Regions from separate parts of the Spirillospora sp. CA-142024 genome, predicted to be linked through region 2. Evidence: riboswitches for the same ligand, from Rfam matches in the RefSeq annotation. Region 2 holds a riboswitch; the other holds the start of a gene.
What was found. Region 2 has a riboswitch for glycine ahead of gcvT (glycine cleavage system aminomethyltransferase GcvT). Riboswitches for the same ligand answer to the same signal wherever they lie in the genome.
Positions count from the first base shown of each region.

Region 1 (7,620 bases), 3.0 Mb from region 2:
GGCTCGTCGAGCCGCAGCGCAGCCCCTCCGGCTACCGCAAGTTCTGCGGCGCCGACGTCGAGCGCCTCCGGTTCGTCCTCACCGCCCAGCGCGACCACTACATGCCGCTGCGCGTGATCAGGCAGCACCTGGAGGCGCGTGACCGCGGCGAGAACGTCCCGCCGCTCGGCGACCGCGGAACCGGCGCCGCCGAACCGTCCCGTCGCCGCCCCCGCACGCTCGTCGCCGCCGACACCACCGCCGAGGACCCGGCCGTCCGGCTCACCCGCCGCCAGCTCCTGGACGGCGCCGGGATCGACGAGGCCCTCCTCGTCCGCCTTGAGGAGTACGGTCTCGTCCGCCGGACCGGCACGCACTACGAGGGCGAAGCGCTGAACATCGCGCGGGTCGCCGCCGCGCTCGGCGAATTCGGGTTCGAGGTCCGGCACCTGCGCGCCGTGAAGGCCGCCGCCGACCGGCAGGTCGGCCTCATCGAGCAGATGGTCGCGCCGCAGCTGCGCCGCCGCAGCCGCGGCGCGCACGAGCAGGCGGCCGAGACCGCCCGGGAGATCGCCGCGCTGTCGGTCCGGCTGCACACCGCGCTGGTCAGCGCGGGTCTGCGTGAAAGCCTCGACCCCTGATCATGCGGGCCGCGGAGGATTTTCCCGTCCGCGCGGCACCACGAGGTGTCCGGGCCTGGGTGTACGTTGGCTACATGGTTCGGTCAGGATTCGACCCGCTGCACGTGGTGATCGAGACAGCGAGAACCAGCAGGGAGCCGCAGTGAAGCAGATGGAGGTCGTCGGCGTCCGGGTCGAGATGCCCTCCAATCAGCCGATCGTCCTGTTGAAGGAGACGGAGGGCGATCGCTACCTGCCCATCTGGATCGGGGCGGTCGAAGCGACCGCGATCGCCTTCGCCCAGCAGGGGGTGCTGCCGGCCCGGCCCCTCACCCACGACCTGTTCCGCGACGTGCTCGACGCCCTCAGCGTCCAGCTCCGCACCGTCAACATCACCGCCCTGCGCGAAGGCATCTTCTTCGCCGACCTCATCTTCTCCAACGGCGTCGAGGTCAGCGCCCGCCCGTCCGACTCCATTGCCCTCGCCCTGCGCACCGGCGCCACGATCTTCGCCAGCGAGGACGTCCTCGAAGAGGCCGGCGTGGCCATCCCGGACGAGCAGGAGGACGAGGTCGAGAAGTTCCGCGAGTTCCTCGACACGATCTCCCCCGAGGACTTCGGCCGCGCCGGATAGGCCGCTGCTCGGGGCGAGGTATGGTCGCAAGCTTCGCTTGCTCCCAAACTCGCGCGTCCTGCGTCCACCCAGGGGGGCGACCCCCTGGAACCCCCGCTGCGAGGCTCCGCCCCGCACCCCCTGGGCGGCTTTGGCTTGGGGAAAGGGGGGTCGGCCTGGGGGTTTGCGGGTCGGGGGTGTGTGGGGAATGTCACTGTGGAGGGTAAGTTCACGCCATGGGGCGATTGGTCTTCCATTGCGGTGGACCTGGCGGTTTTTGCGGGGGGAGCATCGGGGTATGGAGTGCGTTGGCGGCGAAGGTGCGCAGTTTGCCCACGTGAAGCCGGTTCATCCGGGCATGCGACGCGCCGACGGTGAACGTTGACCACGCCCTGACCGGCACCTACCGTGCTGGTGGAACACCCGTGGTGTAATTCGTCAAACCCCCTTGACGAAGCGCCGCGGGATGATAGGAGCCGGAGGTCCGCGTGGCGGTGAGCAGCGGCGAGGGCAAGGCGACCCCCGACAGGCACATGGCGTCCCAGCGCGCCGGGGAGCAGGGACTGCTCTTCGACACGCAGGTGTCGGTGCCACCGGAGGATGTCGGCTACCGCGGCCCGACGGCGTGCGCCGCGGCGGGGATCACCTACCGGCAGCTCGACTACTGGGCCCGCACCAGGCTGGTGGAGCCGAGCGTCCGGTCCGCGCACGGGTCCGGGAGCCAGCGGCTCTACAGCTTCCGCGACATCCTCGTGCTGAAGGTCGTGAAGCGGCTGCTCGACACGGGTGTGTCGCTCCAGCAGATACGCACCGCCGTCACCCATCTGCGTGACCGGGGCGTGCAGGACCTGGCCCAGATCACGTTGATGAGCGACGGAGTGAGCGTCTACGAGTGCACCTCGGCCGACGAGGTCGTCGACCTCCTCCAGGGCGGGCAGGGCGTGTTCGGCATCGCGCTCGGACGGGTGTGGCAGGAGGTGGAGGGCAGCCTGGCGGAACTTCCCGGTGAACGCGCCGCCGCCGCCGACGCGGACCCTGCCGAACACCCCCACGATGAGCTCGCCAACCGGCGGCGCGCCCGCCGCACCGGCTGACCCTCAGAGCGCCTCCTTGCGCTGCAGGAAGGTGAACGCACCCCAGCCCGGCAGCACCGGCAGCCACAGCGTCAGCAGGCGGTAGAGCAGGACGGCCGACGCCGCCGTCTCCGCGGTCAGCCCCGAGATGGTCAACGCCAGCGTGAGCGCGCCCTCGACGGCGCCGAGACCGCCCGGCGTCGGCGCCGCCGACCCGACCGCGTTCGCGGTGAGGAACACCAGCACCACCGTCGTCCAGGGCAGCGACCCGCCGAACGAGCGGATCGACGCGTCCAGGCAAAGCGTGAACGCCAGCGTCAGCAGCAGCGTCCCGCCCATCCCCGTGGACAGCTTCTTCGGCGACTGCAGGACGTCCACCAGGCGCGGCAGCACGCCCGAGAACATGCTCCGCAGCCGTGAGGTGACGACGCGCCGGACCCGCGGGACCGTCAGCGCGAGCCCGGCGAGCAGTCCCAGCGCCAGCACCGCGATCACGATCGTCCGGGACGGCGCCAGATCCTGCGTCGCCTTCGCCGTCGACCCCGTCAGGAACCCGAACAGCACCAGCAGCAGGACGTGCGTGACCAGCCCGACCAGCTGCGACGCGCCCACGCTCGCGACCGCGAGGGCCGGCCGGACGCCCGAGCGCTGCAGGTACCGGGTGTTGACGGCCACGCCGCCGACCGCCGCGGGCGCCACCAGCTTCACGAACGACGCCGCGACCTGCGCCAGCACCGTCCGCCAGAACGGCAGCCTCTCCGGGACGAACCCGATGAGCATCAGCGCCGCCGCGACATAGGTGAGGGACGCCGCGGCCAGCGCGGCGACCACCCAGTGCCAGCTGGCCGTGGCCGCCAGATGGCCGATGTCCAGGCTCGTCACCTGCGGGATGACGATGTACGCCGCGACGGACAGCGCCACGATGCTGAAGATGGTCCGGGGCCGGAACCGTTCCAGCCGGGCCGGTGCCGCCTCCGTCTCCGGCTTGAGCCGGACGATCTGCTCCCGGATCCGGGTGAGCAGGTCCCGGTGGTGCCGCAGCCGGGTGCGCGTCGCCCGGGACAGCGCCACCCGCTGCAGCAGCGGCACCGCCCCGCCCAGCGCCTCCTCGCCCAGCACGGGCGCGGCCGTCCGGACGGCCCGCTCGGGTCCGGCCCGCAGCGCCAGCGTGGTGAGCAGCTGGGCGAGGTCCAGGCGCAGCGCCAGGTCGCCCGCCGCCGTCTCCCCGGATCGCAGATCGGTGACGTAGGCGAGCCCGTCCTCGCCGACGAGGACCGCGTCGCCCTCCAGCCGGCGATGCGCGAGCCGCCCCGCCTGCAGGGACCGGAGCTGCCGCCACACGTCCGTCAGCAGCGCGTCGGTGATCTCCTCGTCGGAGACGTCCCCGAGCCGCCGCCCGGGCACGTGCTCGTAGGCCAGCAGCGCCGCCTCCGTGCCGACCTCGCACGTCCCGACCAGCCGCGGGGTCCGGACGCCCGCCGCGTCCACGGCGTACGCCATCAGCGACTCCAGCTCCAGGGACCGGCGCAGCGACCGCAGCGTCCGCCCGGTCGTCGCGGCCCGCAGCCGCAGCAGCCGCCACACGCGGTAGAGCAGGCCCGCGGTCTGCTGGTCCCGGTCGAGGACGCGGACCTCCAGGTCCCAGTCGCCGTGCGGGCCGCGCCCCGCCGGGAGCCGCGCGCCGTACCCGTCCGCCGGGCAGGAGGCGAGGACGACGCCGTAGCGGCGGGCCTCCCCGGTGTCGTCCGCCGGGTCGTCGAGCCGCGCTCCCCGTTTCGGGCGCAGCCCGAGCCGTTCCAGCGACGCCACCACGGTCATGCCGGACGGACGAGGGTTCGGCGTCCCGACCGCGTAGAGGGTGCCGTGGCCGATGGCGCGCCCCAGCGCGTAGGTGGCCGCGAGCGCGGCGACGGAGGCGTAGGACGCGGTGAGCCCGGTCAGCGCCGCCAGCCCGATCATGGTCCATGTCGCGGCCTGCCAGCGGGCGCGGCCCGCCATCCCGACCGCGCTGACGAACGCGATCACCGGGGCGATGTCGGTGTGCACCGGCGCCGTCTCCGTGCCGCCCCAGATGAGCGAGTCCAGCACGCCGCCGGGGGCCGCCCGCACCACCAGGTCGTCCAGGCCCACCGTGATCCCGAAAGCGATCACGGCGGCCAGCAGCGCGATCGCGACGCGCGTGCCGTCCTTGTTGAAGAGCCGCTCGATCCCGAACGCGACCGGGACGGCCAGCACCCCGAAGCTGGACACCAGCGTCGCGAGCGTCAGCAGCAGCCGCGGCGCGTGCGCGGTGCCCTCGGCGATGTCGGTCTGCAGGCCGTGCGTGGTCTGCTGCGCGATCGACACCAGCAGCATCACCGCCGCCAGCCCCACCACCGAGGCCGCGAACCTGATCGCGTCGGACGGACGGCGGATCCGGTCCGGCTGCGCGGGCTCGTCCACGGGCACCCCGGCGGTCGCACCCTGCCTCCGGCGCACCGCGCCGTCGTGGGTCTGTGTCACGCCGTACCGCCGCCCCGACCGTCCGTCATCGTGATCAGCGTCCCAGACCGGGCGGCGCGCCGTCGAGCGGGCCGCCGCCCGGCCGGACGCGTGTCCACCCCGGCGGCCCCCCGGTTGCGCCCCCGTGGCCCGGGGCCGTCCCGTCCCAGGTGAGTGAGCACATCGTACTCGCCGGTACGGCGTCGCGGCCCGGGGCCTGCCCTCCGCGGGGGCGGGACGGACCGGCGGACGCGTCTTTGGGTAGGGTTCGTCCCAGGACATGCCGTCGACCCTGTGCGGGAGAGATCCCACGCCGCCAGCGTGGGGCGCCGAAGGGGCAACCTCCCCGGAACCTCTCAGGCAAAAGGACCGCGCGGGCGAGGCACCTCTGGAAAGCAGGCGTCGATCCCCGCACACGGGGAAGGGCGGCTCACCGAAGGGGAAACCCCGCCGCGCGGGTGAAGCTCTCAGGTGCCGATGACAGAGGGGGAGACCGGCCGCCGGCCCGTGCCGGCGGTGGCCCTGAGCGACCGCAGCAGCCAGGAGGCTCTCCATGACCGGCCAGTTCTTCGCCCCCGTGGCCTCGCCGCAGCACCCCCGTTCCGCGTTCGCCGACCGGCACGTCGGCCCCTCGGCCGCCGACCAGGCCAGGATGCTCGCCGCCATCGGCTACTCCGGCATCGAGGCGCTGATCGACGACGCGGTCCCCGCCGCGATCCGCACCTCCCGCCCGCTGGACCTGCCGCCCGCGCTGAGCGAGACCGCCGCGCTGGAGCGGCTCCGCGAACTGGCGTCCCGCAACACCGTGCTCACCTCCATGATCGGGCTGGGCTACCACGGGACGACCACCCCCGGTGTGATCATGCGGAACGTGCTGGAGAACCCCGGCTGGTACACCGCCTACACGCCCTACCAGCCGGAGATCTCCCAGGGCCGGCTCGAGGCCCTGCTGAACTTCCAGACGGTCGTCGCCGACCTGACCGGGCTGCCCGTCGCCAACGCCTCCATGCTGGACGAGGGCACCGCCGCCGCCGAGGCGATGGCCCTCGCGCACCGCGTCTCCAAGCGCAAGGAGCCGGGGACGTTCCTCGTCGACGCCGACACGCTCCCGCAGACGATCGAGGTCGTCCGGACGCGCGCGGTCCCGCTCGGCATCGAGGTGGTCACCGCCGACCTGTCCGCCGGGCTGCCGGACGGCGACTTCTTCGGCGTGCTGCTGCAGTACCCGGGCACGTCCGGCGCCGTCCGCGACCTGGAGCCGGTCATCGCGCAGGCACACGGGCGCGGCGCCAAGGCGGTCGTCGCCGCGGACCTGCTCGCGCTGACGCTGCTGCGGCCGCCCGGCGAGTCCGGCGCCGACATCGCGGTGGGCTCCGCGCAGCGGTTCGGCGTCCCCTACGGGTTCGGGGGCCCGCACGCCGGCTACATGGCGGTCGGCGAGGGCATCCAGCGGCAGCTTCCCGGACGGCTCGTCGGCGTGTCCGTCGACGCGGACGGCGCCGCCGCCTACCGGCTCGCGCTGCAGACCCGCGAGCAGCACATCCGCCGGGAGAAGGCCACCAGCAACATCTGCACCGCGCAGGTCCTCCTCGCCGTGATGGCGAGCATGTACGCGGTCTACCACGGGCCCGAGGGGCTGGCCGCGATCGCGCAGCGGGCGCACCGCCGCGCCGCCGAGATCGCCGCCGGGCTGCGCGCCGGGGGCGTGGAGGTCGTCCACGAGGCGTTCTTCGACACCGTCCTCGCCCGCGTGCCCGGCCGGGCCGCCGAGGTCGTCGCGGCGGCCCGCGACCGCGGGATCAACCTGCGGCCCGCGGACGCCGACCACGTCGGGATCGCCTGCGACGAGACGACGCTGCCCGCGCATGTGACGGCCGTGCTGGAGGCGTTCGGCGTCACGGCGTCCGGCGCGGCCGTCGGCGAGGTGGCCGAGGCGTTCCCGGACGCCCTGCGCCGCGAGAGCCCCTACCTGACCCACCCGGTCTTCCACGCGCACCGCTCCGAGACCGCGATGCTGCGCTACCTGCGCAGGCTCCAGGACAAGGACATCGCGCTCGACCGCTCGATGATCCCGCTCGGCTCCTGCACGATGAAGCTGAACGCCACGGCCGAGATGGAGCCGGTGACCTGGCCCGAGTTCGCGAACGTCCACCCGTTCGCGCCGCTCGACCAGGCCGCCGGCTACGTCGAGCTGATCGGTGAGCTGGAGGAGTACCTCGCCGAGATCACCGGGTACGCGAAGGTCTCCGTCCAGCCGAACGCCGGCTCCCAGGGCGAGCTGGCCGGCCTGCTCGCCATCCGCGGCTACCACGCGTCCCGTGGCGAGGAGCACCGCGACGTCTGCCTGATCCCCTCCTCCGCGCACGGCACCAACGCGGCCAGCGCGGTGATGGCGGGCATGCGCGTCGTCGTGGTCACGTGCGACGAGGGCGGCAACGTCGACCTGGACGACCTGCACGCCAAGATCGGCAAGCACGGGGACCGGCTCGCCGCGATCATGGTGACCTACCCGTCCACGCACGGCGTCTTCGAGGAGAGCATCACCGACGTGTGCGCGGCGGTGCACGAGGCCGGCGGCCAGGTCTACGTGGACGGCGCCAACCTCAACGCGCTCGTCGGCCTCGCCCGCCCCGGCGAGTTCGGCTCGGACGTCTCGCACCTCAACCTGCACAAGACGTTCTGCATCCCGCACGGCGGCGGCGGTCCCGGCGTCGGCCCGATCGGCGTCCGCGCGCATCTGGCCCCGTTCCTGCCCAGCCACCCGCTCCGCGCGGAGGCCGGCCCGGAGACCGGCGTCGGCCCGATCTCCGCGGCGCCGTGGGGGTCGGCGGGCATCCTGCCGATCTCCTGGGCC
Region 1 is NZ_CP192077.1:4,531,834-4,539,453, forward strand. Features, by position in the region: gene ftsR (transcriptional regulator FtsR) at 1-620, shown strand, start outside; gene ACQPZP_RS21785 (bifunctional nuclease family protein) at 763-1,233, shown strand; gene ACQPZP_RS21790 (MerR family transcriptional regulator) at 1,701-2,306, shown strand; gene ACQPZP_RS21795 (lysylphosphatidylglycerol synthase transmembrane domain-containing protein) at 2,310-4,787, opposite strand; glycine riboswitch at 5,054-5,148, shown strand; glycine riboswitch at 5,149-5,260, shown strand; gene gcvP (aminomethyl-transferring glycine dehydrogenase) at 5,320-7,620, shown strand, end outside.
Region 1: another riboswitch for glycine. It lies ahead of gcvP (aminomethyl-transferring glycine dehydrogenase); the one in region 2 lies ahead of gcvT (glycine cleavage system aminomethyltransferase GcvT).

Region 2 (7,620 bases):
GCCAAGGCGGTCGAGTCCGTGCACACCGAACTGACCGGGCGCGTCGACGGGCTGCTCGCCGCCCGCGCCCCGGACCTGCCTGCCGCCGACCGCGCCCGCACCGCCGAAGTGGCCATCCGGATCTTCCAGGCGATGGTCCCGCTGGTCGTCGGGTCAGCGGCGGAAGACCGCCCGGCCCTGATCCGCGAGCTCAAGAAGGTCCTGCACGGCTATCTGGCCCCGGTCATCGGCTGACCCGCGCCTCCGCGGAGCCCGGATCCTTTCCCGGGGTCAGCGCTCCGCGGCCAGGCGGATGCCCAGGCCGATGAACAGGGTCCCCACCGTGGCGTTGAGCCTGCGGCGGGCGGTGTGCCGGCTGCGCAGCCAGTCGCCGATCCGTCCCGCGAGGACGCCGACCGTGCCGTCCACGATGAACTCCAGCACGATCAGGATGGCGCCGAGGATCGCGAACTGCGCCCACACATGCCCGAGCCCCGGATCGATGAACTGGGGCAGGAACGCGATCGTGAAGGTGACCATCTTCGGGTTCAGCAGATTGGTCACCAGCCCGTTGAGGTAGGCCCGGCGCCCCGAGACCCCGGCCGGTGCCACGTCCTCGTCCCTGCGGTGCCGGAGCGTCTGGACGCCCAGGTAGATCAGGTAGGCGGCCCCGACGATCCGGACCGCCGTGAACGCGACCGGCACCGCCGCGAAGAGCGCGGCCAGCCCCGCCGCGGCCACGGCGACGTGCACGGCCTCGCTCGTCGCGACCCCCGCCGTCGCGAGCAGCCCCGCCCGGGGCCCGCCCCGCATGCCGCACCCGAGGATGAACAGCATGTCGGGACCGGGGATCACCATCGCGATGAGGGAGGTCACGAAGAAGATCGCGAGCAGATGAGAATCGACCGGCATGCCGCAAATCATCACACGATCCGGCCCGCGCGCGAAACCGGAGATCCCCAGGTGGGCGCCCGGGCCGTCAGCACTCGATGACGTTGACGGCGAGACCGCCGCGCGACGTCTCCTTGTACTTGTCGAGCATGTCGCGGCCGGTGTCGCGCATCGTCTTGATGGCCTTGTCCAGGGAGACGAAGTGGCGGCCGTCGCCGCGGAGGGAGATGCGGGCGGCGCTGATGGCCTTGATGGCTCCGACCGCGTTGCGCTCGATGCACGGGACCTGGACGAGGCCGCCGACCGGATCGCAGGTGAGGCCGAGATTGTGCTCGATGCCGATCTCCGCGGCGTTCTCGACCTGTTCGGGGGTGCCGCCGAGGACCTCGGTGAGACCGGCGGCGGCCATGGAGCAGGCGGAGCCGACCTCGCCCTGGCAGCCGACCTCGGCGCCGGAGATGGACGCGTTCTGCTTGAACAGGACGCCCATCGCTCCGGCGGTGAGGAGGAAGCGGACGACTCCGTCGTCATCGCAGCCCGGGACGAAGCGGTCGTAGTAGTGCAGGACGGCCGGGATGATGCCGGCGGCGCCGTTCGTCGGGGCGGTGACGATGCGGCCGCCGGCGGCGTTCTCCTCGTTGACGGCCAAGGCGAAGAGGGTGACCCAGTCCATCGCGTGGAGGGGGTCGGCGGCCTTCTCGGCCGTGAGCTGGCGGTGCAGCTGCGGGGCGCGGCGGCGGACCTTCAGCCCGCCGGGCAGCAGGCCCTCGTGGCTGCACCCCCGGGTGACGCAGGCGCGCATCACATGCCAGAGGTTCAGGAGGCCGTCGTGGATCTCACGGGACGTCCGGCCGAACGCCTTCTCGTTCTCCAGCATGAGGGCGGACACCGACAGGCCCGTCTCACGGCAGCGTTCGAGGAGTTCGGCGGCCGTGTCGAAGGGGTGGGGCAGGACGGTGTCGTCGGGCTTGATGCGGTCGGCTCCGGTGGCGTTCTCGTCCAGGATGAAGCCGCCGCCGACCGAGTAGTACACCTTCGCGCGCAGCTCGCCGCCCGAGGGGTCCAGGGCCGTGAAGCGCATCCCGTTGGGGTGGCCGGGCAGCGACTTCTTGCGCTCGAAATGCAGATGCTCGTTGACCACGAAGGGAATGTCGTGGTCGTCGAACAGGCGTAGCGCGCCGCGCTCGCGGACGGCCTGGAGACGTTCGTCCACCCGGTCGACGTCGACCAGTTCGGGTTTGTCGCCTTCGAGGCCGAGGATGACGGCCTTGTCGCTGCCGTGGCCCTTTCCGGTGAGGCCGAGCGAGCCGTAGAGAACGACCTGGACCGAGGCGGTCTTCTCCAGCAGCCCGTCCCGTTCGAGGCCGCGGGCGAAGCGGTGCGCGGCGGCCATCGGGCCGCCGGTGTGGGAGGACGACGGTCCGATGCCGATCTTGAACAGGTCGAAAACGCTGATGGCCATGCGCTGCCTCGTTGTGGCTGTGCCCCCTCCGCGGACCGGAGGGGGCACGGTGACGTCAGAGGTTCGGGTACAGGGGGTGCTTCTCGGCGAGGGCCGTCACGCGCGCCGCCAGTGCGTCCCGGTCGTAGGACGGCTGGAGGGCCAGCGCGATGACGTCCGCGACCTCGGCGAAGTCCGCGGCGGTGAAGCCGCGGGTGGCGAGGGCGGGCGTGCCGATCCGCAGACCGGACGTGACCATCGGCGGGCGCGGGTCGTTCGGCACCGCGTTGCGGTTGACCGTGATGCCGATCTCGTGCAGGCGGTCCTCGGCGTCCCGTCCGGTGAGCTCGGAGTCCACCAGGTCGACCAGCACGAGGTGCACGTCGGTCCCGCCCGTCAGCACCTTCACGCCGGCCTTGGCGGAGTCCTCGGCGAGAAGACGCTCGGCGAGCAGCCGCGCGCCCTCGACGGTGGCCTCCTGCCGGGCCCTGAACTCGTCCGACGCGGCGATCTTGAGGGCGACCGCCTTCGCGGCGATCACGTGCTCCAGCGGGCCGCCCTGCATGCCCGGGAACACCGCGGAGTTGATCTTCTTGCCGTACTCCTCGCGGGCGAGGATCAGGCCGCCGCGCGGTCCGCCGAGCGTCTTGTGCGTCGTGGTCGTGACGATGTCGGCGTACGGGACGGGCGACGGGTGCAGGCCCGCCGCGACCAGGCCCGCGAAGTGCGCCATGTCGACCATGAGCAGCGCCCCGACCGAGTCGGCGATGTCCCGGAACGCCGCGAAGTCGAGCCGCCGCGGGTACGCCGACCAGCCCGCCACGATCATCTTGGGCCGGTGCTCGGCCGCGAGCGAGGCGACCTCGTCCATGTCGACCAGGCCGTCCTCGGAGCGGACGTGGTACGGCACCACGTTCAGCACCTTGCCCGAGTAGTTCAGCCGCATCCCGTGCGTGAGGTGCCCGCCGTGCGCGAGGTCGAGGCCGAGGATGGTGTCGCCGTGCTGGAGCAGCGCGAAGTAGACCGCCGTGTTGGCCTGGGCCCCGCTGTGCGGCTGGACGTTCGCGTGGTCGGCGCCGAACAGCTCCTTGGCCCGGTCGATGGCCAGCTGCTCGGTGACGTCGACGTACTCGCAGCCGCCGTAGTAGCGCCGGCCCGGGTAGCCCTCGGCGTACTTGTTGGTGAGGACGGAGCCCTGCGCCTCCAGCACGGAGACCGGCGCGAAGTTCTCCGACGCGATCATTTCGAGGGTGTTCTGCTGCCGCCGCAGCTCGGCGGTGACCGCCTCGGCGACCTCCGGGTCCGCAGTCGCGAGCGAGTCGTACAACGTCATGACTCCTCGATCAGCTTGTCGTAGGCGGCGGAGTCGAGCAGGTCGCCCGGCTCCTCCGAGATGCGGACCTTGAAGATCCAGCCCTCGCCGTACGGGTCGTCGTTGATGACCTTCGGCTCGTCCACCACGGCACCGTTGATCGCGGTGATCTCGCCGCTGACGGGGGAGTAGATGTCGCTCACCGACTTGGTCGACTCCACCTCGCCGCACGGCTCGCCCGCCTCGACGGCGTCGCCCTCGGAGGGCTGCAGTTCGAGGTAGACGATCTCGCCGAGGGCGTCGGCGGCGTGCGCGGTGATGCCGACCGTGACGATGCCGTCCTCGCCGCCGAGGCCCGACACCCACTCGTGCTCCTCGCTGTAGCGGAGCTCCTCAGGAACGCTCACGATCACTTCTCTCTTTCAGGAACGCTTGTAGAACGGCAGCTCGACCACGTCCACCGGCTCATGCCGGCCGCGGACGTCCACGGCGAGGCCCGTCTCCCCGACGCCGCTGTCGAGGTAGGCCATGGCGATCGGCGTGCCCAGTGTGGGCGACGGGGCGCCGCTCGTCACGACCCCGCACGGCGTGCCGCCGGACGTGACGACCTGGTACCCCTTGCGAGGCGCGCGACGCCCCCGCGCGACCAGCCCCACGAGCCTACGGCCCGGCGGGGTCTGCGCCTGCGCCGCCAGGGCGGTCTTTCCCACGAAGTCGCCCGGCTTGTCCAGCTTCACGACCCGGCCGAGGCCGGCCTCGAACGGGGTGGTCTCCGCGGTCAGCTCGTTCCCGTACAGCGGCATGCCCGCCTCCAGGCGCAGCGTGTCGCGGGCGGACAGCCCGGCCGGGACGACCCCCTCCACCGCGGCGAGCGCCCTCCACAGCGCGACGGCGTCGGACGCGTCCACGAACAGCTCGAAACCGTCCTCGCCGGTGTAGCCGGTGCGGGCGACGAGCGCGTCGACGCCCGCGACCCGCCCGGCGAGGATCGCGTAGTACTTGAGGCCGGCGAGCGGCGCCTCGGTGAAGCCTTCGAGAATCGTCTGCGAACGCGGGCCCTGCAGGGCGATCAGCGCGTACGACTCGGAACGGTCCTCCACGGCGGCCTCGAAGCCCGCGGCCCGCTCGATCAGCGCCTCCCGGACGACGGCGGCGTTCGCGGCGTTCGCGACGACCATCCAGGTGTCGTCGGCCAGCCGGTAGACGATCAGGTCGTCCAGGACGCCGCCGTCCGGCCCGCAGATCATCGTGTAGCGGGCCTTGCCGACCGGCATCGGCGACAGGTTCCCGACCAGCGCGAAGTCGAGCGCGGCGCCCGCGCCCGGACCGGAGAGGAAGATCTCCCCCATGTGCGACAGGTCGAACAGCCCCGCCCCGGTGCGGACGGCCTGGTGCTCGGCGGTCTCGCTCGCGTAGCGCAGCGGCATCAGATAGCCGGCGAAGTCGACGAGATTCGCGCCGAGGTCCTGGTAGACGTCGTGCAGCGGCGTCTTCTTGGGGATCGGATCGGCGGACATGGGTTCGGCTCCTTCGTCGCGGGCGCGCGTGGTCCATCGTCCCACTCGCGCACCGGGCGTCTCGGTGCCTCCCCCTCTGTCATCGGCGCCTGAGAGCTTCACCCGCCTGCCCGGCGGGCTTTCACCTTCGGCGGGGGACCGCGGTCCCCGCTTTCCAGAGGTCGCCTGGCCCGTGCGGTCCGTGGGCCTGAGAGGTTCCGGGGAGGATTTGCTCCTTCGGCGTCCCCGGCCGGCTGCCGGGGACTCTCCCGCACGGGATCATCGGCGGTGTTGATTATTGCATTTCTCTTCCTGCAGACCCAAGAGCCCCTGCCGTGCTCATGGCAGGTTGTGGCAGCTCACCTCACAGTGGGGTGACGTAGGCGCCGGAGATGCCGCCGTCCACGAGGAACTCCGAGGCCGTGATGAAGGACGCGTCGTCCGACGCCAGGAACGCGACGGCCGCGGCGATCTCGGACGCCTCGGCGAACCGTCCCACCGGGACGTGGACGAGCCGCCGCGCCGCCCGCTCCGGGTCTTTGGCGAACAGTTCCCGCAGGAGGGGAGTGTTGACCGGGCCAGGGCACAGCGCGTTGACCCGGACGCCCTGCCGCGCGAACTGCACGCCCAGCTCCCGCGACATCGCCAGCACGCCGCCCTTGGACGCGGTGTAGGAGATCTGCGACGTCGCCGCGCCCATCTTGGCCACGAACGACGCCGTGTTGATGATCGAGCCCTTGCCCTGGTCGAGCATGTAGGGGATGACGTGCTTGCAGCACAGGTACACGCTCGTGAGGTTGACCTCCTGGACGCGTTTCCACGCGTCCAGGCCCGTCTCCAGGATCGAGTCGTCGTCCGGTGGGGAGATGCCGGCGTTGTTGAACGCCACGTCGATGCGCCCGTAGGCGTCGTGGACGGTCCGGAAGAGCGCCGTGACCTCGTCCTCCACGGTGACGTCCACCTTGACGAAGAGGCCGTCCAGCTCGTCCGCCGCGGTCTTGCCGGCGGTCTCGTCCAGGTCGGCGACGACGACCCGGGCGCCCTCCTGTGCGAAGCGGCGCGCGGTGGCGAGGCCGATGCCGCCCGCGCCGCCGGTCACGACGGCCACCCGGCCCTCCAGACGCTGCATGGATGTCACTCCTGTCATTGCTCGGTGGCGATGAAGACGTTCTTGGTCTCGGTGAACGCGTCGAGGGCGTCCGGGCCGAGCTCGCGGCCGAGGCCCGACCGCTTGAACCCGCCGAACGGCGTCCAGTAGCGGACGGACGCGTGCGAGTTCACCGACAGGTTCCCGGCCTCGACGGCCCGGGACGCGCGCAGGGCGCGCCCGACGTCGCGGGTCCAGATCGAGCCGGACAGCCCGTAGGGCGTGTCGTTGGCGAGCCGGACCGCGTCCGCCTCGTCCTCGAACGGGACGACGGTGACGACCGGCCCGAAGACCTCGTCCCGCCAGGACGGAAGCGCCGTGCAGGACGGCCCGGCCAGTACGGTCGGCGGGAACCAGAACCCCGGCCCCTCCGGCGCCGACCCCCGGATCAGCACAGGCGCGTCGTGCGGGACGTACGAGGCGACCTTCTCCCGGTGCGCCGCGCTGATCAGCGGACCCACCTCGGTCTTCTCATCCCGGGGATCCCCGACGACGACCCGCTGGACGGCGGGCTCCAGGAGTTCGAGGAACCGGTCGTACACCGGCCGCTCCACGAGGATCCGGGAGCGCGAGCAGCAGTCCTGCCCGGCGTTGTCGAACACCGCGGAGGGCGCGGTCGCGGCGGCCTTCTCCAGGTCGGCGTCGGCGAACACGATGTTGGCGTTCTTGCCGCCGAGTTCCAGCGTCAGCCGCTTCACACCCGGCGCGCACGCCGCCATGATCTCCGTGCCGACCCGCGTCGACCCGGTGAACACGATCTTCCGGACGTCCGGGTGCTCCACCAGCCGCCGTCCCGCCACCGGGCCCGCGCCCGGCAGCACCTGCACCACGCCTTCGGGCAGCCCCGCCTCCAGCGCCAGCTCGCCGACCCGCCGCGCGGTCAGCGGCGTCAGCTCGGCCGGTTTGACGATGACGGCGTTGCCCGCGGCCAGCGCCGGCGCCAGCCCCCAGCCCATGATCGGCATCGGGAAGTTCCACGGGACGATCACGCCCACGACACCGAGCGGCTCCGCGAACGTCACGTTCAGCCCGCCCGGCACCGGAATCTGCCGTCCGGCGAGCCGTTCGGGCGCCGCCGCGTAGTAGTGCAGGACGTCCCGCAGGTTCCCGGCCTCCCAGCGCGCCTGCCCGATCGGATGCCCGGCGTTGCGCACCTCCAGGGCGGCCAGCTCGTCCACATGCGCGTCCACGAGATCGGCGAACGCCCGCAACAACCGGGCCCGATCTCCGGGCGGCACGTCCCGCCAGGCAGGAAACGCCTGCCGGGCCCGCGCCACGGCCGCGTCCACGTCCTCGGCCGAGGCCAGCGGAACGCGCTCGATGACCTCCTCGGTGGCCGGATTCACGACGTCGA
Region 2 is NZ_CP192077.1:7,535,069-7,542,688, reverse strand. Features, by position in the region: gene ACQPZP_RS35585 (TetR/AcrR family transcriptional regulator) at 1-234, shown strand, start outside; gene ACQPZP_RS35580 (LysE family translocator) at 271-891, opposite strand; gene ACQPZP_RS35575 (L-serine ammonia-lyase) at 959-2,332, opposite strand; gene glyA (serine hydroxymethyltransferase) at 2,388-3,644, opposite strand; gene gcvH (glycine cleavage system protein GcvH) at 3,641-4,030, opposite strand; gene gcvT (glycine cleavage system aminomethyltransferase GcvT) at 4,046-5,140, opposite strand; glycine riboswitch at 5,214-5,301, opposite strand; glycine riboswitch at 5,306-5,401, opposite strand; gene ACQPZP_RS35555 (3-oxoacyl-ACP reductase) at 5,484-6,248, opposite strand; gene ACQPZP_RS35550 (aldehyde dehydrogenase family protein) at 6,263-7,620, opposite strand, start outside.